3 regions of the Fictibacillus sp. WQ 8-8 genome follow, and region 2 is predicted to be linked to each of the others. Evidence: riboswitches for the same ligand, from Rfam matches in the RefSeq annotation. Region 2 holds a riboswitch; each other region holds the start of a gene.
The links. A riboswitch is a leader RNA that binds a small molecule or an ion and turns the genes downstream of it on or off. The one in region 2 is predicted to bind S-adenosylmethionine.

Region 1: another riboswitch for S-adenosylmethionine. It lies ahead of M1K46_RS05815 (MetQ/NlpA family ABC transporter substrate-binding protein); the one in region 2 lies ahead of M1K46_RS20445 (homocysteine synthase).
Region 3: another riboswitch for S-adenosylmethionine. It lies ahead of M1K46_RS18865 (DUF2325 domain-containing protein); the one in region 2 lies ahead of M1K46_RS20445 (homocysteine synthase).

What each region holds. Positions count from the first base shown of each region.
Region 1 covers NZ_JAMXKG010000003.1:99,539-104,540, forward strand. Annotated here, with positions in the region: gene M1K46_RS05805 (hypothetical protein) at 1-312, shown strand, start outside; gene M1K46_RS05810 (NUDIX hydrolase) at 309-743, shown strand; gene M1K46_RS05815 (MetQ/NlpA family ABC transporter substrate-binding protein) at 1,077-1,910, opposite strand; SAM riboswitch class I at 2,029-2,143, opposite strand; gene M1K46_RS05820 (hypothetical protein) at 2,468-2,656, shown strand; gene M1K46_RS05825 (DinB family protein) at 2,714-3,178, shown strand; gene M1K46_RS05830 (DUF1345 domain-containing protein) at 3,307-3,942, shown strand; gene M1K46_RS05835 (twin-arginine translocase TatA/TatE family subunit) at 4,065-4,247, shown strand; gene tatC (twin-arginine translocase subunit TatC) at 4,308-5,002, shown strand, end outside.
Region 2 covers NZ_JAMXKG010000013.1:13,600-18,601, reverse strand. Annotated here, with positions in the region: gene M1K46_RS20465 (phosphatidylglycerophosphatase A family protein) at 1-495, shown strand, start outside; gene M1K46_RS20460 (TIGR01457 family HAD-type hydrolase) at 540-1,310, opposite strand; gene M1K46_RS20455 (alpha/beta-type small acid-soluble spore protein) at 1,457-1,639, shown strand; gene M1K46_RS20450 (VOC family protein) at 1,918-2,307, opposite strand; gene M1K46_RS20445 (homocysteine synthase) at 2,399-3,703, opposite strand; SAM riboswitch class I at 4,008-4,113, opposite strand; gene M1K46_RS20440 (helix-turn-helix transcriptional regulator) at 4,458-5,002, opposite strand, start outside.
Region 3 covers NZ_JAMXKG010000009.1:85,811-90,812, forward strand. Annotated here, with positions in the region: gene M1K46_RS18840 (hypothetical protein) at 1-79, opposite strand, end outside; gene M1K46_RS18845 (hypothetical protein) at 517-708, shown strand; gene M1K46_RS18850 (DNA-3-methyladenine glycosylase family protein) at 745-1,653, shown strand; gene M1K46_RS18855 (S66 peptidase family protein) at 1,665-2,591, opposite strand; gene M1K46_RS18860 (hypothetical protein) at 2,795-2,965, shown strand; gene M1K46_RS18865 (DUF2325 domain-containing protein) at 2,995-3,321, opposite strand; SAM riboswitch class I at 3,550-3,654, opposite strand; gene M1K46_RS18870 (ABC transporter ATP-binding protein) at 3,714-4,679, opposite strand; gene M1K46_RS18875 (ABC transporter ATP-binding protein) at 4,676-5,002, opposite strand, start outside.

The sequences.
Region 1 (5,002 bases), on a different contig from region 2:
AACCGGAATGAAGCCAAAAGCGTAGAGAGTGTCATTCACTCTGCTTTTGAATTCTTAAATTCTACTCCTTATCGAAACGTTCTGTTGGCCGGAAAGTCTTTCTTCTGTCGCCGTTTTTACCTTCTATCTTCTTTGTACGCAAGTGATGATAAAGTATTAGATGTTTTGCCTCTGCAAGATAATCGAGAAATTGTCCCTGAAAAATGGACTTTGAGTGAAAAAGGAAGGGCAAGGGTACTCAACGAGGTTGAACAGTTGGCCTACATAAGTAATGAGAAGCTATCAAAGCAGTTAGAGGAGATGAGCAAATGAAACGTGTAGATGTGGTTTATGTTTTATTGTGGGACGAACGAGCGGATAACATCTTAATGGTGAAGAACAGAGGGGAAAAAGGTTCCTATTATACGCTTCCCGGAGGAGCAGTAGAGGAAGGGGAAACCCTTGAACAGGGTGCTGTCCGTGAAGTGAGAGAAGAGACGGGCCTGGAGGTAGAAGTAGAGAACGTATTTGGAATATCAGAGGCCTTTTTTGAAGAAAGTAGGCATCATGTGATTTTCTTTACGTTCCTCGGTAAAATAACCGGTGGAAAGATTGGGACCCTTTGTCCTGATGAAATCGAGGAAGTTGCATGGATGGATTATATGGAAGCAGAGCCATATCTATATCTTCCGGATGGTGTAAAAGAAAGGATCAAATCCAATCATTCCATCTCCTATAGTCAGCGAGGAACCGTCAGAAGCTAAAAAAGAAGTGCAGTATCCAAGAAAATAAGGACAATTATTTGATGAAAAAGAAGCTTTCTCGAAGATAAGGGGAAGCTCTATTTTTTTTGAGGAGCATGCTGTGTTTTTAATGTGCAGGTAACGTGTTTGAATACTGATTTTTGAGTTTACATGCGGGTTTGTATGGTTTACTGTCCACTTTGCTGAGTTTACGTGCCGTTTTTCAGAGTTTACAGTCTGCTTTTTGCGCTTTACGTGCCAGATCAAGCATGTTACATGCCAAACACACCATCCCGCCCCATGCCCCATACCAAAAAAGAGCCAGGAGAAAATTCTCCAGGCTCTTATTTCAACTTATTTTGAAACAGGAAGGACGGCGCCTTTGTATTCTTTTTCAATAAACGTTTGGATCTTTTTAGAATGAAGCACTTCAACCAGGGTTTTAATGGCTTTCTTGTCTTTATCTCCTTGGCGGACAGTGATGATGTTGGCAAATGGAGAATCAGGCCCTTCTAGTGCGATGGAATCTTTCTTTGGATTAAGTCCTGCATCGATGGCATAGTTCGTGTTGATGACGATAGCATCTCCTTCATTGTACTGATAGGCCTTTGTAAGAAGAGCTGGCTCGATGTCAGCCTTAAATTTAAGTTTCTTTGGATTTTCAACAATGTCTTTCAGCTGTGCTTTGTACCCGACGCCTGATTTAAGCTTGATCAATCCTGCTTTTTCAAAGATAGAAAGGATTCGGCCATGCTCAGCTACTGAATTGCTCAGAATTACTTTTGCACCGTCCGGCAAATCTTTTAGTGATTTGTATTTTTTAGAGTAAACGCCCATTGGTTCAATGTGAATGGCTCCGGCGTTTTCGAATTTATAGTTTGGATTTTCTTTCAATTGCTGCTCCAGGTAAGGAATGTGCTGGAAGTAGTTAGCATCGATCTCTTTATTGGCCAGCGCTTTGTTTGGCAGAACGTAATCTTGGAATTTAACGATCTTCAGGTCAATTCCTTTTTTCTTCAGCAAAGGAACCGCTTCTTTTAGAATGACAGCGTGCGGTACATTAGAGGCACCGACAGTTAATTTTTCTATCTTTTTCCCATCGCCGCTCGTGCTAGATGATCCGCATGCCGATAATGCTGCTGCGATCAATACTCCCAGTAATAATAATCCCCATTTTTTTAATTTCATTGATTCCCCAACCCCCATTTTCATTTTTTGATAGTACTACACTGTCTTGAGAGCATGGAGTTAAACCAAAAGCCCTCAATCTCAAAAGAGACAGAGGGCTCCGAATAAATCCGTTGACCTCTCATCTCTCAGCTTTCGCTGTTAGATTTAGCACCGTTTCCATACTGGTGATTCAGCATGAATGGTTGCCGGGCTTCATAGGGCTAATTCCCTCCACCTGCTCTTAATAAGAGTGTACTCATATCAAATTACTTTGTATTATGGCAGGGATTCAAAATAATGTCAATTCCTTTTTTTCCAACAGAGCCATTGTATAAATATATTTATGGGTGTTTGTGTCGGAGCTCTTCAAGAAAAAGCGAACCTCTCGCAATCCACTGTATCCAATTCAAAATCCACCATGTGCAGCGTTCCTTTCCTTGTTTCTGCCATCTATCATAGCGAAATTGGGGCATGTTCTCCAATTAAGTTGCCCTATTTGTAAAAAAATGCAGACAAAACATGTGGAAGAAGATATCATTACAGTATGATCTACACGGCATAAGGAGGTACGAAATATGTCATCTGAAAATAATGGGCAGCCTAAAAAGCTGAGCTATCAGGAAGCGATCAAGCAAAAGCTGGCTGAAAAAAAGCAGCAGCAGGCTAACGGAAAGCTTTCTACAAACCCGGTTAAATCAACCAAACAAATGAAAAGCCAGCAGACGAAAAAGGCCAACAACCAGCACCGTCGCACTGGCGTTTAATTTTCACTATGAAACCCTTATATGAGGGTTTTTTTGTTTACTTAGAAAGGAGTCCTCATGAATATAATAAAACCAATTTTTCACCAGCTGGAGGTAGCCAACCATTACATTCTAAAAATTTTAGAAATCATGGAAGAAAGCGACCTGGAACTTTCGCTGGGAGCGGAGAAAAGAACGTTACGGGAACTGTTAGCCCATCTAGCCGTGATCTATAAAGCGGACTTTATGATCTTGAATGGGGCCACTCAGCAGGAGATGGAGGAGTTCTATGAAAAGCATCACCCCCAGACCATTGCGGAAATAAAGGAGATGCTTCTTGATCATTTTGCTTTTTTAAAAGAAAAGACGGCGTGTTTTTCGAATGAAGATTGGTCTGTTGTTACAACCTCGTGGTGGGGAGTATCCTATTCAAGATACGAATGGATGCTGGAAATTCTCGGACATGTCTATCACCATAGAGGTCAGCTGCAGACGGTACTCGCCATAAATAGCAGAGACCCGAAAATTCAACTGTTTGAATAACATCAATCTTTAATTCGCCTGGAAAGATAAACTCACCATTCCATTTTCAATAACATATCATAAGGTAGCGGTGTATGAGGACGAGCATTTCTTCTTGCATTGACTACCCTTTTTAAGTTGGCGGTTTTATGAAATTGAAAAAGAGTACGAAAAAAGATTACCGCTGGCCGTCTGATGTTGCTATCGTCATCATCGGAGTACTATTTAAACTTTTATCCAATATGGTGACAATCGGCCCGAACTGGCCGGTCTTTGTCATTGCTTTTATCCTTTATATTCCTTTGCTTTACGCAGTTAGTTCTGAACATGATCTATGGTCGAGGAAATTTGCGATTCTTCGGGTTTTAGTTCTTACTTTTGCCTTGATGAGCAGCATGGTGGACTTGGTGTATTCTTTATTTTTTGGCATGCCGAGTGCCAGTGAATTATTTCAAAGTGCTGGTCTATTGTGGGCAGCGAACGTGCTGATTTTTGCGATCTGGTATTGGGAGATCGACAGAGGGGGGCCAATCCGGAGAAATTCAAAAAATCCAGGGAAGCCTGAATTTGGTTTTCCTCAGATGATGTCCTCTCTGCCAGAGTGGGAAGGGTGGAAGCCTAATTTCCTAGATTACTTATTTGTAGCATTTAACACAAGTGTTGCTTTCAGTCCGGCGGATACGGCTGTATTTTCCCGGCGGGCGAAACTCCTGATGATGACACAATCGGTGATCTCACTTGTTGCGCTCGTTGTACTGGCGGCACGGGCAATTAATATCGTGTAAGGGATGGTGAATGCCATCCTTTTTTAAGTTTATAAAATGTTAAATTTTTCTTCACAGTTCCTCAACAATACTTATTTATCGTAGGAGGTAAGCGATAACGACATCCTTAAGGAGGAATTCCAATGTTACAAAATATCGGTATACCCGGCTTGGTTATCATGTTAGTGATCGCGTTAATTATCTTCGGGCCTTCTAAACTTCCTGAGATTGGACGGGCATTTGGCAGCACACTCAGAGAATTTAAAAACTCTGCCAAAGATTTGATGAGTTCGGATGAAAAGGAAGAGAGAGCAGAACAGAAATAATAGAAGAAGGGGGTGGCCATTCGTCATCTCCTTCCTCTTATTTAGCAGAGGTGAAAAATTATGAAGGATGTAGAAATGCTCCTAGTGGATCATCTAAGCGAGCTTCGAAAACGGCTGATTATTACCTTGGTTACATTTGCTCTATTTTTCATCGTTTCCTTTATTTATGTTCAGGACATCTATCACTGGCTAATCAGGGATTTGGACGAGAAGCTTGCGGTTCTTGGGCCAAGTGATATTCTGTGGGTGTATTTTATGATATCGGGCATCATCTCCATCGCACTGACGATTCCGGTGGCGGCTCACCAGATCTGGATGTTTGTGAAACCGGCACTCTCTAAACACGAAGCCAAAACGGCATTGTCCTACATACCGGCTTTATTTCTGCTGTTTATCACCGGCCTTGCCTTTGGCTATTTTGTTGTTTACCCGATGGTGCTGGATTTCCTGCTCTCGCTTTCAGATGGACAGTTTCAGACCTTCTTTACATCAGAAAAATATTTCAGATTTATGATGAATCTCACGCTGCCGTTTGGCTTTTTGTTCGAGATTCCTCTCGTCATCATGTTTCTGACATCTATCGGCCTCGTAAATCCAAAACTTCTATCAAAAGCACGGAGAATCGCTTATTTTGTTTTAGTACTGATTGCGATTGTTATTACGCCGCCAGATTTCATGTCCGATTTTCTTGTCACAATTCCACTTTTGGTTCTGTATGAGTTCAGCATCACGTTATCCAAGATTGTTTACCGTAA
Region 2 (5,002 bases):
AGAGAGAAAAAGGTAGAGAATGTTGAGGAAACAGCACTGCGCCTGCTCAAAGAACGGGGCGTAACATTAAAGGATATCGCCGAACTTGTTTATTTTCTTCAAGTGCCTTACCATCCTGACCTTGAGTTATCTGTCTGCCTTCAGAACGTGGAAAGGGTCGTTGCCAAACGTGAGGTGCAAAACGCTATATTGACTGGAGTACAGCTTGACATGCTCGCCGAGAAAAAGATGCTTGAAGGCCCTCTTCAGGAAATTCTAGAACGAGATGAGAGCTTGTATGGCATCGATGAAGTTATTGCTCTTTCTATTGTTAATATATACGGATCCATCGGTTTTACGAACTACGGCTTCATCGATAAACAAAAACCGGGCATCCTTGAAAAATTGAACGATAAATCCACAGGAAAAGTGCATACCTTCCTCGATGATATTGTGGGTGCGATTGCGGCTGCTGCTTCAAGCCGTCTTGCCCACCGTGCAGCCAATACTGAGTAATCAGAAGAAAACAGCTCCCTCATACGGAAGCTGTTCTTTTCATTTTATTCAAATGCTTTCCATTCATCCAGTCCATTCACCGTGTACTTCGGCTGAATATCAACCAGGCCGAGGTGCTCCTTCTGGGTTACACCCGTGTGAACAAGGAGGGTATCAAGACCAGAACGTATTCCCGCCAAGATATCGGTATCATAATTGTCGCCGATCATCAGGGTATCTTCCTTCGCTGTGCCAAGCTCTTCGAGTGCCATCTCCATAATAATCGCTTCCGGCTTACCAATAAAGGTCGGTTGTACCCGTGTGGAAACAGCCACTACAGAAGTCAGCGAGCCGTTTCCAGGCAGCAGGCCTCTTTCAGTAGGCAGAGCAATATCTCCGTTCGTGGAAATAAACCTCGCCCCATTCCTTACTGCAAGACACGCGATCGTTAATTTTTCATAGTTGATCGAACGGTCGATTCCCATGACGACAAAATCAGGCTGCTCCTCGGTAAGGGTGAAGCCTTTTTCCAATAATGCCTGTCGGATTCCTTCTTCTCCAATGCAATACACAGTTGCGTCACGTTTGATTTTTTCAATATAGTTGGCAGTAGCCATGCTTGTCGTGTACACATGATCGGAAGTGGCCGGAATTTCAAAGTTGTGCAGAACAGAAGCCACGTCTTCCTTCGTTTTTGATGAGTTATTCGTCACAAAAAGATACGGAAGGCCTCTCCTGTTAAGTTCCTGAACGAATTGCACCGCCTCTTCAATCCGTTCCTTTCCTCTGTACATCGTTCCATCCAGATCAATCAAATAGCCTTTATAAGTTTTCATTCCACAAACTCCTTTTTTCATTCACAGGTTAGTGTACCAAAAATGGGGCCATCCTAACAAAAATTTGAACCCCTTGACTCTCCGATTTCCTCTTTATGTATATTGTTCCATTTGAAGTGCGCGATAAGAAAAAAGGAGGTCATCTTATGGCTAAAAATACAAATGAAACTGTAGTTTCTGGAGTACAAAACGCATTGAATCAAATGAAACAGGAGATTGCCAGGGAGTTTGGTGTTTCTTTAGGAGCAGATACGACGTCTAGACAGAACGGTTCGGTTGGCGGCGAGATCACGAAGCGCCTCGTACAGATGGCTGAGCAACGGCTTTGAAAGAAAGTAGCTAGACATCACAACTTTTCAAGTTTTCATTGATATCAAAAAAGGGGCTGTCCAAGAAGTCTGGTAGCTGTTGATCTCCGCTCCAGGCTGCTCGCTTTCCGCGGGGCGTGCGGTGAGCCTCTTGGCGCAAGCGCCTGCGGGAGTCTCACCTGTCACGCTAGTCCCGCAGGAGTCTCGCACCTTGCACTCCAATCAACTTTTCATTGAAGATTTTTCACGTCAAAGGAGCTGCCTGAAGGTCAATTTTCGACTTTCAGGACAGCCCCTTTTTATTTCGGCGTTCCTGGCTGAAAATATTCAATTCTCTCCCGGTCAGGGCCATAGAAGAAAATATACTGAGAACCATCCGGCAACGATGTCACCTCATCTTCGACAAACAGGACGCTATGATTCTTCAGCACCTGAATTTCTTTCGAGAGATCATCTACGGTAAACGCCACATGATTCACTTTTCCTTCTTCAGCCAGCTGTCTATTGTGGCCTGCTACCAGCTCAACCAGGATCTCCCCTTCCAGTCCCAAAAATACTAGTTCGATCCCCGGCTTGGAGTGTTTCATTCGTTTGATCACATCCAAACCTATGATGTCACGGTAAAAGGAAATGGATTCTTCCAAGTTTTCAACCATAATTCCTACATGCTCAAGCTTTCTTACAGCCATACCAAACATCCCTTCCAATTTCGATTCATTCACCTGAAAATTTCATATTTGTCTTAAGTATAGTAGAAAGGGAGTTTATTGAACATAACAATTACTGGCCGCTTGGAACCGGACTGATGACCGCTAGTGCCTGCTCGAGATCATAGATAATATCATCAATCGTTTCAATGCCCACCGACAGCCTTACCATCTCAGGCGATACTCCTGCTCTAAGCTGCTCTTCCTCTGTCAGCTGCTGATGCGTAGTGCTTGCCGGATGGATGATTAATGATTTAGAATCACCGACATTCGCCAAGTGAGAGAATAACTTCACACTTTCAATGAGCTTTCTTCCTTCTTCTACCCCGCCTTTTACACCGAAAGTGAGGATGGCACCAGCACCTTTAGGCAAATATTTCTGCGCCAGCTCATTATACTTGTTATCTTCTAATCCAGGATAGTTCACCCAGTCCACAGCAGGATGTTCTTTTAAGTATTTCGCCACCTTCAGGGCATTTTCACTATGCCGTTCTACACGCAGTGCCAGCGTTTCAAGCCCTTGAATAAAGAGGAAGGAGTTAAACGGTGATACGCAAGAACCGAGGTCTCTGAGCAATTGGACACGCGCCTTGATAATATAAGCCAGCGGTCCGACTGCTTCCGTATAAACGACGCCATTATAGCTTTCATCCGGCTCCGTAAGTCCTGGGAATTTGCCGTTCGTCCAATCAAACTTACCGGAATCTATGATTAATCCTCCAATCGATGTGCCGTGTCCGCCAATGAATTTTGTAGCGGAATGAACGACAATGTCTGCTCCATGCTCGATCGGACGGCAAAGATATGGTGTTGCAAACGTATTGTCTACGATAAGCGGAACCCCTGCTTCATGAGCAATTTCTGCAATGGCTGAGATATCTGCCACGTCAATTTTCGGATTCCCGATCGTCTCGATGTAAACCGCTTTTGTCTTTTCAGTAATGGCATCACGGAAGGATTGAAGGTTATCCACTTCTGCAAATTTAAAATTGATTCCGAGCTTCGGAAGTGTATTCGCAAACAAGTTATACGTTCCGCCATATAGAGAGCCAGACGCTACAATTTCGTCACCTGCTCCCGCTATGTTTAAAATGGAATACGTAATCGCCGCCTGGCCGGATGCCACCGCCAGCGCTCCAACACCGCCTTCTAGCTTTGCAATCGTCTGTTCAAACGCATCCTGTGTCGGATTCATGATTCGGCTGTAAATGTTCCCAAACTCTTTTAAACCAAAAAGGTTGGCTGCGTGCTCCGTACTGTTGAATTGATAAGACGTTGTCTGGTAAATAGGAACCGCTCTCGCGCCTGTTGTCGGATCTACTTTCTGTCCCTCGTGCAATGAAACCGTCTCAAAACCATATTCTCTTTCTTCACTCATGTTCAATCTCTCCTTCTAAAATGTAGTGGTTTAAACAGAGGCAAGGATCTGAGTAAAATGTTAGCCAACAAGAAAAGCTGAAGTGCCCTGCTAAGGTCCGACAAGCGCTGGAGTTCTTCTCAAGCAACACGTTTTTTGTGTTGAGGGAGAAGAACGAAGATGACTAAGGATGAAAAGAAGATCTTACTTTTCATCTATCGAGGACCTTAGCTGAAAACTTAAGTTCATTTTCAGCATTGGGCACTGAAGCTGAACAATCAAAAAGACCTCTTCTAAAAGAAGAGGTCGCAGTTTTCACCGTCGGCTCTCATCTTTCAGAACATTTGCGTGTTCTGCTGAAATTAGCACCATGCATTTCTGCTGGTTGCCGGGTTTCATCGGGTCAGTCCCTCCACCTCTCTGGATAAGATACATCTGAATATTAAGTTATTTTGAATAATACTGAACTTTAATGTTGAAGTCAACCCTTTTTTTCACGATAAGGAAGGGGCAAAGTTTTTGGCACGCTCCCCCGGGCCGATGTTCGAAACTTTGCATTTTTTATTTTCTGCTGCAGTCAGCAATACCATATCGGTCTTCTGCCCTGCTCCAGTAAGAGAAAAAGTGTGGCCAGCGAGACGATGGAAAAAGAGATCACCCTCGATGAGCTCTACCTGACGTCCTTCGTGCGACAACAGAAGGAAAGAATAGAGGGCGGATGATCGTAAAAATCCAACAAAAAAATAAACCCTATTGGCGGATCAGCCAGTAGGGTTTATGCGTTTTTCTCTTCGGAAATCAAATATTTGCAATACGAGCCGCCTTTAGCAAGACATTCTGTGCGTTCCACATGGTCTGTACCGAGCATTCTCTGGAATAAAGAAAGCTCACATGAGCAGGCATTCTGATATTCATTTGCTACTTTGGCAATCGGGCAGTTGAATTCTTTTAATTCATACTGGCCGTCTTCTGTTTTTTCCCACTCGACCATATAGCCGGCTTCGTTTTGAATGTCGGCGAGTTCGGCCACCTTTTGCTCAAAGCTCTTATTCTCCATCCGTTTCTTATACTTATCATTTAAGCGGTTTTCCCGGCGGACAAACAATTCATGCACAGCTTTCTCACCGGCAATCTCCTGAATGTCTCTCATAAATTCAACGGTCAGCCCCGAATAGTTGCGCGGAAATTGTTCATCCGCAGCTTCGGAGAGCTGATACACATTCAGCGGCCGTCCCATGGCCTGGCGGACCAGGGTGGTTTCAACGAGCCTGTCTCTCTCTAATGTATTTAAGTGGCGCCTGACAGCCATCTCGGTAATCC
Region 3 (5,002 bases), on a different contig from region 2:
TTTCACGATTCTGAATCTGTTCACTTTTTCCTGAAGCTCCACTGTTTCCTCCAAAAAAAGATAATAACTTTTTATTCATAGTGTGTTCCTTTCTTCAACTTGTGTCTTTTTTACAATTTACCCCAATATCTGGGTGTGAGCAAGAAATAGCATTTTACTGGTGCCAGGCACCCCTTACATAAGTTATCGAGTAAGTTGGTTGGTTTCTAGGGGTTTAAGCGGGTCTATTCTACTATAATCGCTTTACCTGTAATGCTTGTTCTTTGTATTACGCCATCCCTGACCTCCACATTTGCTTGAATAATGCTAGGTGATCCCATTGAGTAACCCTGCTTTACGATATAGTGGACTAAAGGGTTTGTCGCAATCATTAAGATCCTATAACAAAAGACATATGTAAGATAGCTAAACCGAACCATCTAATAATCGCTAGGACGTTTTTACTTCTGGGAGGGTATCCATATGGCAAAAGCAAGGATGCATTGTAGGGATTGAAATCCTAAAAGTACTCATTTAATGGCGAGCTCAATCAATCCCAAAGACTTTGATGCCGTATGGAATTTTGCCGTATACACCGCCAAAGGCTTTGTAAATAGCTTTTTGTTCAGTCTGGACCACGAGAAGTTCAACCATGCCCTTTTTGATATTGCTGTGGCTACAAGGCATGAAGGAGACTTCAACCGTCTGCGGGAGGAAGCCGGAAGCTAATCGACTTCCTATATTAAAAAGCTTAGGAGATTGTTTATGTGGAGTGACAAAGGAAAATATATTGAGATCAAACGGCATGATGTTCTTTTTGAAGAGTGTCTTCGTTATTTAAACCGAAATCAAAATGAACTGCTGCATTCCGTGGATATGGACAACAAATCCGTAAGAAAGGCGGTTAGATGTGAAAAAGAGTGTGTTTTGATTCAGTTGGAGGCCACAGATCAGCACCTCGTTCTATCATTTCCAATCGAAGTTCCCGATCACAATACAAAAGCAGAGATTGTTCATCACGTCATCGATTGGATGGATTTGGAACGGGATTTAACCCCTTTCTATCAAATGGCAGAAGAAGACCGTATTTTGCGTAAGGTTGTCCCAGGGCGGGAAGGGCTGAGAATCATTGGAGTGCCTGACCTGTTTGAAGCCTTGGCCTGGTCTATAATGGGGCAGCAAGTCAGCCTTCACGTGGCTTATTTATTGAAGAGGCGGTTGGTTGAACACTTCGGAGAAAACATGGCATTCAACGGAAAAGATTATTGGATGTTTCCTGAGCCTGATAAAGTCGCCAATCTTACTAAAGAAAATTTGCTCTCCCTAAAGTTCACAAACCGAAAGGCAGAGTACTTGTTAGATGCTGCTGAATTAATCTCTAACAGCAGATTAACCAAAACAGGACTCCAAGAACTGCCCCTTCACGAGATGGAAAAGAAATTGACTTCGATCCGCGGAATCGGGAGCTGGTCAGCAAACTATGTCATCATGAGGTGCCTGCGCCATCCTGATGCATTTCCTGCTGCAGACGTTGGTTTGCATAACGCGTTAAAAAAGGTGCTTGGTTCCCACTCCAAGCCAAGCCTTCCAGAAATCATCGAGTGGTCTCAAAATTGGACAGGCTGGAGAGCCTATGTCACCTTTTATTTATGGATGGAGCTGGCAGCTGGATAATCTCTTTTATATTACATATTGCTCACACTCGGCTCTAAAATCGAAAAACGGTTTTTAACGGTATCGAGGTTCGCCTGTGCACCGATTGGGATGGCTGCCTTATAATACCCATGTGCTGTTGTAACATTTGTCATGAGCGGCTTCCCAAGTGGTACGACAAACGTAGTTATGAGCTGATCATACGTTACACCGTACGCCGGTTCACACGCTGTGCATTCACCCATCACAATGCCTGCACAATCATCAAATTTACCCGCAATTTTTAAATGATTGAGATACCGGTAAACCTGGTTAATCGGTTCATGGGTCTCCTCTATCACTAAAATTTTTCCTGCTGTATCAATCTCAAACGGAGTTCCAAGTGAATCCACAAGCGAGGTCAAATTGCCGCCAACAACTTCTCCCGTTATATTTCCTTGTACTCTGCTAATTTGAGGAATACCCGGCGGATTAACAATTTGCCGGGGTGACTGAACAGTTGAAGTTGCCTGGAAAAACTGTTGGTAGTTATAAGCCGGTGTATTTGGATTAAAGTCCAGCAGGAGAAGGCTCTGAAAGGTGATTAAATCGGTATATTGATACAGTACATTCAGCAGGATCGTAATATCGCTGTATCCTGATACGATTTTTGGATTCTGCCGGATGACATCAAAATCCAGATACGGCAGAATTCCCTCTACTCCTACTCCCCCTCTTGTCGGCAAAATCATTTTCACCTTTTTATTCGTAAACATCGCCATTAAATCAGCTGCCCGCTGTTCATCCGTTCCGGCCAAAAAACCAGTATTCGTGTAAACATTTTTCCCGAGGACAATATTGAATCCAAAATTTCGCAGCGTGGTTAATCCTTCATTAATTATTTGGGCCTCCAGAGGGCTTCCTAGTGTCACGATCCCGATGGTGTCCCCTCTCTGTAGTATCGGTGGTTTAACAGCCATACCTTCATCCCTCCATCAGCACGGTTTCCCATCGAGATTCCATCGATTATGTATATTAGAGTGATGATTTTCCTATAACTATATTTTTTCAATTCCTCCAATCAAAATACTAAAAAGGGAACGAACCGGGTATGTAGAAGTATATAGATATACCATCGTGCCATTTTTGCAATCTCAAATGAAAGGGAGAAAGGGGAATTTCCATGAAAGAATACAAGGTTATTGAATCCAGCGGGCGGTTTACTTTCAGCATGGAAACGTTAAGAGACTCAAATACTCCATTGTCCAGAGAGGAAGCCGAACAGATTAAAGAAAGGCTGGAAGAGTGCGTTCCCTTTCAGCTTGAAGTTGTAAAAATTGATTCAACGGAATGAAAACCTGCCCTATGAGGCAGGTTTTCTTATTACCCATTAACGGCTATCTTCTTCCGTTTTGTGCGATTGCTTAAAAGCCCCGATTTTTCAAGTACAGCATAGATCGAGCACCAGGACCTCTTGGAAAAATAGATGGGAACACTCTGTTTGTTCGCCTTTTTCTTAATCGCTGCTGAAAACTCATGGTTTATAAAATCGGTCAGGACCAGAACCAAGTTCACATGACTTGGAATCTCCTTTTGAGACATTCTAGCTTTTCTTCCGCTCACATGAATGATCTCCCTTATCCCTTGATGCTCCAGTTTCTTCGTAATTTTCCCAAGATGATCTCCACCAACAATTAATAACGACGACATACCAGCATCTCCCTTCTCTCTCTTATTTCAACTATTTCTTTTTGCTCGAGCTGAATAAAAAAAACAAAGGCATACATCCCAAAAAGAGAGTTGCCTTTGGTTTTCCAATCAGCAGCAAAAAAGAATATATAAATATCCCTATGGATTTACTCTGTTTTATACCGTAATAAAAACCTCTTCCTACTACGATCACGTAATAAGAAGAGGTTAGACATAACCAAATTACCCTTCTTATTGTCCAAGCCAAAGCTTGTTGGAATTGGCACAGTTCCCTCTCCGGGACCGCTGCCGAGACTTCAAAGGGCCAAATCCCTCCACCTCTCTTAATAAGTTAGAAAATTTTAAATTATTAAAAATAATATAATGGAATAAGCCTGGTAAGTCAACAGTTTTTAAGCATAATGACAGGCCGTAAAATGTCCGTTCCCCATATCCCTGAATTCGGGGGTTTTTTCCGCACAAAGCTCTGTTGCCAGCGGACACCGTGTACGAAACTTGCAGCCTGACGGCGGGTTAACAGGACTTGGAATATCTCCTTTTAAAATAATTCTCTCCCTCTTGATCCGTGGATCGGGTATTGGGACAGCAGACAAGAGCGCTTTCGTATAGGGATGCAGCGGATTATCAAACAGCTCTTCTTTCGTTGCCATCTCCACAATATTGCCAAGGTACATGATCGCAATCTTTGTACAAAGATGCTCAACGACACTCAAATCATGTGAAATAAACAAATACGAAAGGCCTTTCTTCTTCCTCAGATCACTGAAAAGATTAATAATCTGTGCCTGAATGGAAACGTCCAGAGCAGCGACCGGTTCATCCATGACAAGAAACTCGGGATTGAGTGCCATCGCCCTGGCAATGACGATTCTTTGCCGCTGGCCGCCAGAGAACTCATGAGGATAACGATCCACATGAAAGGGTGAAAGACCGCATGTTTCCATTACTTGAAGCACCTTTGCTCTAACATCCTTACTGGTAGCAAGACCGTGCTGAACCATGGCTTCCCCAATGGCATCTCCCACCCGGATCCTGGGGTTTAATGAGCTGAACGGGTCCTGAAAGACGAGTTGGGTCTGCACACGCAAACCCCGTAGTTCCTTTTTCGTTAGTGAGAAAACATCTTTCCCTTTAAAACGAACTTCCCCTTCGGTCTTCTCATGCAGCCTTAGAATGGTCTTTCCAATCGTGGATTTCCCGCTGCCGGACTCTCCGACGAGGCCAAATACGTCTCCTTTTTCAATCGTAAACGAGACACCATCGACCGCCTTGACCGATTCACCCTTTTTCCCAAATAGGCCGTTAGAGCTTGAGTAGTATTTTTTTAAATTTTCCACTTCTAATAATGCTTCACTCATCGTACGGCCTCTCTTTCATAAAGGTAGCAGCTGACACTATGGTTCTCAGAGGTTTTTTCCAGCTCTGGATGCTTTGTCCGGCAAATGTCCATGCAATGCTCGCACCGGTCAGCAAAATAACACGATTCAGTCAGTTCAGCAAGGTTTGGAACTTGGCCGGCTATCGTGTAAAGCTCCTCTTTTCGCTCTCCAATCACCGGTTTGGCTTTCAGAAGACCCTTCGTGTAAGGATGCTGTGGATTCGTAAACATTTCCAGGACAGGACCCTGCTCCACAATCTTGCCTGCGTACATAACGACAATATAATCTGCCATCTCGGCAAC